Regions from separate parts of the Acerihabitans sp. TG2 genome, predicted to be linked through region 2. Evidence: predicted binding sites of a transcription regulator. Region 2 holds the regulator's gene; each other region holds the start of a gene.
What was found. The regulator CRP, encoded in region 2, controls carbon source genes, mostly activating them, when cyclic AMP is high. The targets are predictions, from matches to a motif close to ATGTGANNNNNNTCACAT.

Region 1 (3,690 bases), on a different contig from region 2:
TCAAGAGTGAATATTTCCCTGTAGGCTAATAAATGCTGTACTAATCATTCCCCATACATCCTCGCACCTGCGTGGGCTACGCTTCATCATCCAATTGCAAGGCGATATACAGCAGCAGGCGATCGTCAAAATTGGACAAATCCAGGCCGGTCATTTCTGAGATGCGGTTCAGACGGTATTCCAGCGTGTTGCGGTGGATAAACAATGCCTTAGACGTCGGCGTGGGTTGAACATTATGGCGAAACCAGGCAATTAGCGTACGCCGGAGCAAGCCGTTATTATCCATGGCTTTTAGCTTTGCCAGCGGACGCACCAGTTCACTGGCCTGCCAACCGCCGCGTAAACTGTCAAGCAGCACCGGCAGCATCAGATCAGGATAAAAATATCGACGCTGTTCGGGTAGGCGCTGTTTACCTACCGACATGGTAGTGCGGGCCGTACGCCAGGATCGCGCGATACCGCCGGCACCAGGAAAATAGTTGCCTAGGGCGATACGCACCCGAAGACGGCTGCTTTCGTTCATGCGGGAAAACAGGGTATCCACCCGACGACGATGCTCCTCAGCATCCCAGCGGCCATGGCTATTAAGCGCCGGTTTTAGCACCACCATCTCCGTGAGCGATACAATCGCTATCAGGTTATCCCGCTCCGGGGTGGTCAGCAGCGTCTGTAGTTGCTGCAACTCCACCATGGCGCTATCAACGCCTAACTGGCCACTATCCACTTCCACCACCGCAGCCACCCGCGGTTGATTAATATCAATGCCTAGGCGCTGAGCCCATTCAATCAACGCCGGGGTCACTTCCTCGGCACGGATTAAATTGAGCACCAATTCTTCACGCAGACGGCTATCCTGGGCCAGCATATGCAGTAAACGAGCCTGTTCAAGCATCATTTCCGCCGTCATACAGACCAGTTCACCATACTGCCTGAGCTGGCTTGGATTACCGGTCAGTCCGATAACACCCACAATATTGCCATCTATTTTAAGCGGCAAATTGATGCCCGGACGGACGCCGTGGAGGTGACGGGCTACGCCATCGTCAATATCCACCACCCGTGCCTGGGATAACGCCAACAACGCGCCTTCGTGCAATTCACCGACACGTTCTTCATCGCCACTGCCGATAATCCGGCCCCTGGCGTCCATTACGTTGATATTGCTGTCGATGATCTGCATGGTCCTTGCCACAATGTCTTGTGCCAACTTCGCATCAAGATGATACGTAGCCATCCTCACCCCCGGTCCATTAAGCCCTTTGCCCTATTGTATACGGGCGGTTAGGCTCATACATTGTGCAGATGCACAAACAGAAACCTTATGCACAAAATTTGTGGGGGATATCACAAATATCTACATAATTCGCGTGACAGAAATACCAACACACCGCTTCCAACGTGAAGTATGACGGGTATAAAAACCGAAAAACGGCGCCATAAAGACGCCGCCTATGCGATGCAACAAACCCGACCGGGGAAAATGGCCGGAGGGAAAGGTTACTGCGCTAGCAGGTATAGCGTAGTGTCGCCACGCTGTACGTTTAATGCCAGCACCGAGGGTTTAGTCTCGATAATTTTACGTAGCTCGGCCAGATCCTGTACTGGCTGCTGATTAACACCCAGGATGATATCGTCTTTTTTCAGGCCGATGCGCGCCGCCGTGCTGCCGGCTTTGACATTGTCTACCTTAACACCCTTGGGATCGCTGTTATTACTCAACTCGGCGCCTTCGATACCGGTAAAGACAAAACCTGAATCCACTTGCGATTGAGTGCTTTGTTCAAGGGTGACATCCACCGTCACGGGTTTGCCTTCGCGCAACAGGCCAAGTGTCACCTTGGTGCCTACCGGCTTGGAGCTGACCTCAGCGCGGAATGCAGCAAAACTGCTGATAGCACGCCCATTCAAGGAAACGATAACGTCCCCGGCCTTGACGCCGGCCTTGGCCGCGGCGGATTTTGGCAAGACCTGACTGACAAACGCGCCGCGCTGGGCATCGACATTCATCGCCTTGGCCAACTCTGGATTCAACTCGGTGCCCAAGATGCCAATTTCACCGCGTCTTACCTGACCATATTCGATCATTTGCGCCGTCAGATTTTTCACCATGTTGCTGGGAATGGCAAAACCAATGCCGATATTGCCACCGTCCGGCGCGAGTATTGCGGTATTAATACCGATCAGCTCACCATTAAGATTTACCAGCGCCCCGCCTGAGTTGCCCCGATTGATGGCGGCATCGGTTTGAATAAAGTTTTCGTAGTTTTCAACGTTAAGCCCGCTGCGTCCCAGCGCGGAGACAATCCCTGAGGTCGCGGTTTCACCCAACCCGTAAGGATTGCCGATGGCTACGGTATAATCCCCTACCCGCAGTTGATCCGAATCAGCCATCTTGATGGCAGTCAGGTTTTTAAAATTGATCAACTGTACTAAAGCAATATCGGAGCGGGGGTCTTTGCCGATAATTTTGGCATCGAAGCGACGACCATCATTGAGTTGGACCTGGATTTTGGTGGCATCTTTAACCACATGGTTATTGGTGACGACATACCCCTTCTGAGCATCAATAATCACCCCGGCACCCAGTGCCATGAATTTCTCTTGGGTTGGCGGAGTATTGTCTTCACCGGCACCACCGTTTTGACACAACGGCGAGGCTTGGAATGGCGACCCCTCCTGACACAGCGGCGAATTGTCGCCAAAGAATTGCTGCAATTGGTTTGGCACCCGCGATGATGCGGGTACTGAGGTACTGCCCTCGACACTAATACTGACCACCGACGGCATCACCTTTGCCAGCATAGGGGCCAGACTGGGGAGTGGCTGGTTGGTAGCCGCGGTGGGTACCGCAGAAGCAGTTTCCGCCGCTAAGGTGGATACCGGAAACAGCGCCAGACTTAAACTAAATGCCAGTGCGCTTAGGGCCAAATTTGTGTTTTTCATCTAGTGTTGTCTCTATTGTGAATATCAGATAAGGATGCAGACCATTGCTGTGGCCATATATGTGAGATATATGAAATAACCTAAAGTTCAGCGTCATAAAAACGTCAATAGTAAATAATTATTGGGCCCATTTACAAATCCCTACTTTATTACCTATGCCACTGACAACGTGGCAACGTGGCAACGTGGCAACGTGGCAACGTGAAGTATGACGGGTATACCCTAAATAATTCGCGTGGCAGCAAGGCGGCAACGCAGCGAATTCCCAGGAGCTTACTCAAGTAAAAGACTGGAATGAGCGAGGACAGCCAACGCAGCTGCAACGTGAAGTATGACGGGTATATCATTCTGCGGCCATCAAACGCCTATATTCATCCCACGCATACAGATCGGTCATTCCACTAATATAGTCTTGAATTAAACGTACGCGATAATAAAATTCCATCATTGGCTGTTGGCGTTGCGGATAATGGCTTAAATCAGCCACCGCTTCACCATAGGCTAGGCGATGTTTCATGGATAATTTATGAAACAATCGGGTGGGGATCATATAGTCACGATGAAAATCCTGTGTCGCTAGCTCACGAAATGCCTCTAGCGGCATGTCCAGTAAGGGACTATAAATTTCAAGTAAGCCGTTTATCACCCGATAGCCTTGTAATTCAAGCTGTTCAACTTCCGGATGGTTGAAAACATGTTTAAACGCCACCGCCTTGAATATTTTTAGCAATCGATAAGCAGGACTTG
Region 2 (3,690 bases):
GTAATGGATTCCGTAGTGCGTTCCATGGAGGATTATATTAATTACATTACCCCACAATTCTCCCGTACCCATATCAACTTTCAGCGGGTACCCACGGTAGATACGTCCAATCCGTTTGCCGCCAAGGCGATCCCCTCACTGGATGAAAGTTTTGTTGTCATTCATTTTCGCAGCTTAAAGAATATCGATTTACCCTATCTGTTGGCCATGTTGCAGGGGTCGTTTATTTCCAATATTAATACCTTGGTGGTACCCGGCGGAAAAATGGGCCTGGCCATGGAATTGATCATGGGACCGCTGGTGCAACAATTGCTGGAAGGAAAACAGATTCAATAAGACGCGGCACCTTGGTGCCACACCTTATCCGCCAAGGGGGGTTGGCATGGACATAGCCTGCCTTGTGATCTGTGGGTAGCGTTGCGACGGTCTTGGCGTCACTATCTCAACGCATGTCAACGTATGGCGACGTTTCCTAAGCGTGGGGGACAAGCGTCTCGCCGCGCACTTCAAAACTATGGGTCATTCGCACCGACTGGCCCAGCATCAGCGACACAGAACAGTATTTTTCCGCTGAAAGCGCTACCGCCCTTTCGACTGATTTGTCGCTAAGATCGCTGCCGGTTACGATGAAATGTAGATTGATATAGGTAAATATACGCGGCGCCTCGTCACGACGTTCAGACGTCAGTTTCACTTCACAGTCACGTACATCCTGCCGCCCTTTTTGTAAAATCGATACCACATCTATCGCACTGCACCCACCAACCGACATTAATACCATTTCCATAGGACTCGGCGCCTTTTCTCCGGCATTGCCATCCATTAAAACCTGATGGCCCGAGGCGGACTCACCCATAAATGACAATCCCTCGACCCACTTTACCCGTGCTTGCATGAGATGACTCCAGATGAAAAGCGTTACACCAGACTACATATTTGTCTGAAAAGTGGCAATGTTAGCGAACATACATCATGCTGATGCAAGACAACAGAAGACACTGCATCAAACCTATGTTAAAAACAAGGTTGGATCGGCTCATTGATAATGAAAGGGCAAGAGTCCGATCAGAACATCACTAAAACCAGACCCTAATATGTTCCCTTACGTCGCTCCGTTTACTGCGGAGTAAGAGAAATAGCACAGCGTCGTAATAGGGAATACGCTGTCCTTCATCAGGACAGCGATGACAAAAGAGGATAACAACGAATGGTTCTTGGCAAACCGCAAACAGACCCTACTCTCGAATGGTTCCTGTCACATTGCCATATTCATAAGTATCCATCGAAGAGTACGCTTATACATCAGGGCGAAAAAGCAGAAACGCTTTATTACATCGTTAAAGGTGCCGTCGCGGTGCTGATTAAGGATGAAGAAGGCAAAGAGATGATCCTCTCCTATCTTAACCAGGGGGATTTCATTGGTGAACTAGGCTTATTCGAGGAAGGTCAAGAACGTAGTGCCTGGGTACGGGCGAAAACCGCCTGTGAAGTGGCCGAGATTTCATATAAGAAATTTCGCCAGTTGATCCAGGTGAATCCGGATATATTGATGCGTTTGTCCGCACAAATGGCCAATCGTTTACAAGTCACCTCCGAAAAAGTGGGTAACTTGGCATTTTTGGACGTTACCGGGCGAATTGCCCAAACCCTGTTGAATCTGGCGAAGCAACCCGATGCCATGACCCATCCCGACGGTATGCAAATCAAGATTACCCGTCAGGAAATAGGCCAGATCGTCGGCTGCTCGCGTGAAACGGTAGGACGTATTCTGAAAATGTTGGAAGATCAAAACCTCATCTCCGCGCACGGGAAAACTATTGTCGTTTACGGTACGCGCTGATAGTGTCATAAAACGGGCGTGGTGCCTTGCGCCACGCTTTTTTTTCGTGAGCTCGTCGTTAGCGAATACGTTGTCGCGCCGGTTAAAAGAACGCCGGGAATAACGAACACCCGGCGCACCGCTTAGTCATCAGCGCCGACAACCTTGGCCACGGCTTTTTCAAAGCGCGCCATGCCCAGTTCAATATCGTCGAACCCCACCACCAGCGATGGCGCAAAACGCATCACGTCCGGACCGGCGACCAGCAGCATCACACCTTCAGCCGCACTGGCATGCAGGAATTCGCGCGCGCGCCCATGGTACTGGGGCTGTAACGCGGCGCCCAATAGCAAGCCCATACCACGGACGTCCTCAAACAGATGGTATTTTTGGTTTATCTTCTCCAGGGCGCTGATAAAGCGGTCGTGTCGTTCATTGATGCCCGCCAGCACTGCCGGCGTATTAATCACATCCAAGGCGGCTTCCGCCACCGCACAGGCCAGTGGGTTACCCCCGTAGGTGGTGCCATGGGTACCTACCGTCATCACCGAAGCAATATCTTCGGTGGTCAGCATGGCGCTGATGGGAAACCCGCCACCCAAGGCTTTTGCCGTGGTCAGGATATCGGGCAACACGCCGTAGTGCATATAGGTAAATAACTTGCCGGTGCGCCCCATGCCACACTGTACTTCATCCATGACCAACAGCGCCTGGTATTCATCGCACAGATCACGCAATCCCTGCAGGAACTCTGGTGTGGCAGGCATAATGCCCCCTTCACCCTGAATAGGTTCGACGACAATCGCGCAAGTATGATCATCCATCACGGCTTTTACCGCAGCCAAATCGTTGAACGGTACGTGGACGATATCCGCCGGTTTTGGCCCAAAACCATCGGAATATTTAGGCTGTCCGCCCACCGAGACGGTAAATAGCGTGCGGCCATGAAACGCATTATGAAACGCAATAATTTTCGTTTTGTAGGGACTGTGACGGGTGACAGCATAATGGCGAGCCAATTTGAATGCCGCTTCATTCGCCTCACCACCCGAGTTGGCAAAAAACACCCGATCAGCGAAGGTCGCATCAATCAATTTACTGGCCAGGCGCAGCGACGGTTCGTTGGTGAAAACATTGCTGGTATGCCACAGCGTCTCACCCTGTTGTTTTAGTGCTGCAACCAGTGCAGGATGGCAGTGGCCAAGTGCGGTTACCGCGATGCCGCCGGAGAAATCTACATACTCCTTGCCATCCTGATCCCATACCCGGCTGCCTTTCCCTTTTACGGGAATAAACTGTGCCGGCGCATAAACAGGCAGAATAACCCGATCGAAAGTTTCCCGTGTCACTGCGCTATCATCTTTTTTCATAAGCTTTTTACCCGGTTCGTCACAAAAGGATTAATGAAATTATAATCATAAAATATGAATAAAAAATCATTTTTCTGCAATGTTTTATTGCTGATTACCTAAAAAATTATCCGATGACGCATTGAACCTTAGCGGCAGACGTTCCTCAGTATTCCGTGGCGTCGGTCGCTAAAGCAGCGTGGTTAAGAAAGTTTTCCAGCAGTAGGTGCCCTTGCTCGCTAAGAATGCTTTCTGGATGAAACTGTACACCTTCGAGCGGCAAGGTTCGATGGCGGATCCCCATGATTTCATCCGGGTGTCCTGCTTGCTGACTCCAGGCGGTGACGTCAAGACACGCTGGCAAGCTGTCCGGGGCAACCACCAGAGAATGATAACGCGTTACCGTCAATGGACATACCAAGGTGTGAAACACCCCGCGACCATCGTGGCGGATAACCGAGGTTTTACCGTGCATGACCTGCCGGGCGCGCACAATTTTGCCACCAAAGGCCTGTGCGATGG
Region 3 (3,690 bases), on a different contig from region 2:
CCATGAAAATGACGAAAAGTCACCACCGAGGTGGCCCTCGTCATTTATTTTTATTGGTTTTTTTGGAACTATATTCAGACTGCAGCCAGCATACCGCCATCAACAAATATAAGGTGTCCATTGACAAAATCTGACGCTTTGGCCGCAAGGAATACCGCTGCGCCGATGAGTTCCTGTGGATCACCCCACCGGGCGGCCGGAGTCCGTTTGGTCAGCCACGCGGTAAATTCCTGGTTTTCGACTAAGGCCTTAGTCATCTCGGTATTAAAATAACCGGGGGCGATACCGTTAACTTGAATATTATAGCGGGCCAGTTCCACACACATACCGCGGGTCAGCATTTTTACTGCACCTTTCGATGCGGCATACGGTGTAATGGTGTCGCGGCCGAGTTCACTTTGCATTGAGCAGATATTAATTATTTTACCTTGGTTGCGTTTCACCATATTGCGAGCGACGGCTTGTGATACCAAAAATACCGCTTTTTGATTCACTGCCATAATGTCATCCCAGTCTTTTTCCGGGAATTCAGTAAAGGGATGTCGCCGCTGAATACCGGCGTTATTGATCAATATATCTATGGGGCCGATATCTGACTCTATCTGCTCAATAGCGTTATTGACGGCCTGACTTTGTGTCACATCAAAGGCGGCGGGATAGGCGGTGTAACCCCGATCTTGCAATTGTCGCACGGCTTTTTCCGCACGGGCGGCAGTAATATCATTAACGATGATTTCGGCCCCTGATTGCGCCAGACCGTTGGCCAGTAAAAAACCAATTCCTTGAGCGGAACCGGTAATCAAGGCTTTTTTATTCTTAAGTGAAAATAGATCGTTCATTATAATTTCCTAATTTTAAAAGACCAATTGTACTTTTGATGCCAACGATTTGTTTGCCGCGAAGATCAGCGCTTGCTCAAGTTCGTTCTGCGGATATTCACCTGACAGCAACGGCAGCGGGTCGACGGTACCGTTAGCAAGCCAGGTGACGGCGGTATTGAATTCTGTAGTAAAACGGAAACTTCCTAACAACGTAATCTCCTTGGCTATTAGCATCATCATGGGGAATTCAGGCATGACGCCACCCATGCCAACTTGCACCAACGTGCCCTTGGCTCGGGTTAATTCCAGGCAACGCGTGATGGATTGGGGATGACCTGATACTTCGAAAGAGATATCGAAATAGCCTTTTTGATCGGCGTAAGCGGAGAAGTCACCAGTGGCCGCATGCAGGGTTTGACTCGCACCCATTTTGGCCGCGATATCCAGGCAGCGTTCGCTTAAATCGGCGCAGATAATTTCCCGTGCCCCGGAGGCCTTGGCGGCTGCTACCAGCAAACTACCGATAGGACCAACCCCAGAGACAAACACGCTTTTGCCCTTGATGTCGCCAGCTTGGTTTACCGCATGAATTGCCACGGCTAAAGGTTCAGCAAAGGCCATAACATGCTCATCGAGGGCATTGTCAAACGGAATGCATTGTTCGGTATCCACTACTTTAAATTGCGTAAATCCGCCATCAACATGTGGAAAATACATAGCGCTGCCAAAAAACCGCATATTGATACACTGATTTTCCTCGCCGGAAAGACAGTACTTGCAATGCTTACAGGGTTTGCTGGGATTTATGGCTACGCTCTGGTTAATCATTAATCCTGGCGTATCACTTTTTACCACACGGCCAATAATTTCATGTCCCAAAATCATGGGTTGCCGAACTTTAAAATTGCCTACCGCGCCCTCTTGATAGTAATGGAGATCGGAACCGCAAATTCCCCCTCTTGATACTTTAACCAAGGTTCCTTTACCAGAATATTCCACTGATTGTGAAATGACAGCAACGGATTTTTTCCCGGTCACCACACAAGACTTGGTCTCTACGTTCATTTCATTTCCTCAACTGTGATTTCGTGAGATGCAGTTAAGCGGCTATGGATATGTAAAACTGTGATACATGTCACTTAAATTGATGTAACGAAATTGATGTAACGCATAACGTGACTGACTTAAAAAAATCAACAAAGGCTCTTATGAATAACAATTTTTATTTCACTACTTGTTAATTTCGGATATAGCTATAGAGCAACGTGTACTTACGCGTCGTCGTTTAATTAACATTTAATATAGAGGTTATTTATGACTAATCTTGTGCAAACGCATCTTTCACTTGGAAGTGTCAATTGTCCTTTGCATGTTACAAAAATAAACTACAGTGTTATAAAAAGTGTGCATAATCAATACTATATGAATAGTATCATGAAGAACGTTCCCAAAAGGATAATGCGAGAGATAAATTTAAACGTTCAACACATAAAAAACAAAGAACCAAGAATAAATGATGACCTTGTTTATTCTTGGTATGCTAAGAATCTTGATAAACAGAGTCAGTCTACACGGTCTGTAACTAGAAATAATCAACATATTTTGCTTAACATAAATAATGTAATTGAGCCAGATCCAGAATTATTATCAAATCTGAGAAATAAAGGCGTGGATGCCAATGTTCAAGATAAATATGGATTTACAGTTATTATGTTGCTCATTAAAAAAAATAAAAATGATGATTTTTTTAACCAGATTCTAGCTAAATATAAACCAAATGTTAATTTGAGAAATTATAATGGTGATACGGCATTACATTTTGCTGTGAGAATGAAAGATCATAATAAAGTTGCTATGTTAATAAAGTATGGTGCTGATGCCTGTCTCCCCAATAATAACTGTGAGACGCCGTTAATGCTGGCTGGGAGGATGAATAATGATATGTTGATAGAAAAAGTGAGTGTTCGTTCTACCATTAAGGATATTAAGATCCCTTTAGATCTTCCAATGTCAGGTCGTAGCCATGATTCGAATCCCGTGGTAGTGGCTAATGGTGCCAGAAATAATGCACAACGTCAGGAGAATACGCCTGTAGAGAATGGCTGAACAGCCAGTTATGTTCGCTAATTATTGATGTAATCAAGACGGTGTTGATTCCGGAGTTTACTGCATATTGCTACCCTGAGACATTCAGGAAAAAAAACCCGCACAAGGCGGGAATCAGGGTAGCACTTAGCAGATTTATATCTGCCTAAACCAGATAGTAGCAGGGCTTCTAAACGATTCCGGAGCTGCGTCACGAATGCTAATTTAGGAAACAAGGATTGACCTATTTTGGCACCAGGTCAGTCCTCGATATTCTTTAGTTAGCGATGATCTGTTTATTCGTTTCCACCTGGCAATAACTCTCCATTCGCCAAGCCTGGGGCAGCACATAGCATTCTCCCGCAACGGTTATTCGGCCTTTAGCCCGAATATCGGCGCTGGAGGCACCTATTTGCACCTCGAATTCCCCTGGTTCTACCACCCGGCGCCCCTGGCGATCGGTAAAATTAAGCATGTCGGTGGGAATATGAAACACCAGCGTGGCGCTTTCCCCCGGCTCCAGTTCGATGCGCTGGAAGGCTTTGAGTTCCTGGATCGGCCGCACCAACGAAGCCACGATATCGCGGATGTATAACTGGACCACCTCAACCCCCGACACCGGTCCGCTGTTGGTCACCACGATTCGCGCTACCACTTCGCCTTGTTCTATCGCCACCGGCGATCCGCAAAGCTGAAAATCGTGATAGGTAAAATGAGTCCAGCTCTGACCATAACCGAACGGATAGCGTGAACCAAAGGAAAAGGCAATGGGCGTGCCGCCGCT

Region 1: the regulator CRP is predicted to act here: its motif matches at 1,333-1,350, upstream of SJI19_RS15050 (CdaR family transcriptional regulator).
Region 3: the regulator CRP is predicted to act here: its motif matches at 1,945-1,962, upstream of idnD (L-idonate 5-dehydrogenase).

Annotation. Positions count from the first base shown of each region.
Region 1 is NZ_JAYGJO010000016.1:89,539-93,228, reverse strand. Features, by position in the region: gene SJI19_RS15050 (CdaR family transcriptional regulator) at 77-1,234, opposite strand; gene degP (serine endoprotease DegP) at 1,498-2,943, opposite strand; gene dgt (dGTPase) at 3,287-3,690, opposite strand, start outside.
Region 2 is NZ_JAYGJO010000009.1:14,056-17,745, forward strand. Features, by position in the region: gene SJI19_RS10030 (phosphoribulokinase) at 1-336, shown strand, start outside; gene SJI19_RS10035 (OsmC family protein) at 473-895, opposite strand; gene crp (cAMP-activated global transcriptional regulator CRP) at 1,208-1,840, shown strand; gene argD (bifunctional acetylornithine/succinyldiaminopimelate transaminase) at 1,963-3,189, opposite strand; gene SJI19_RS10050 (aminodeoxychorismate synthase component II) at 3,335-3,690, opposite strand, start outside.
Region 3 is NZ_JAYGJO010000022.1:48,940-52,629, reverse strand. Features, by position in the region: gene idnO (gluconate 5-dehydrogenase) at 75-839, opposite strand; gene idnD (L-idonate 5-dehydrogenase) at 855-1,886, opposite strand; gene SJI19_RS17775 (ankyrin repeat domain-containing protein) at 2,136-2,927, shown strand; gene SJI19_RS17770 (glycoside hydrolase family 3 N-terminal domain-containing protein) at 3,184-3,690, opposite strand, start outside.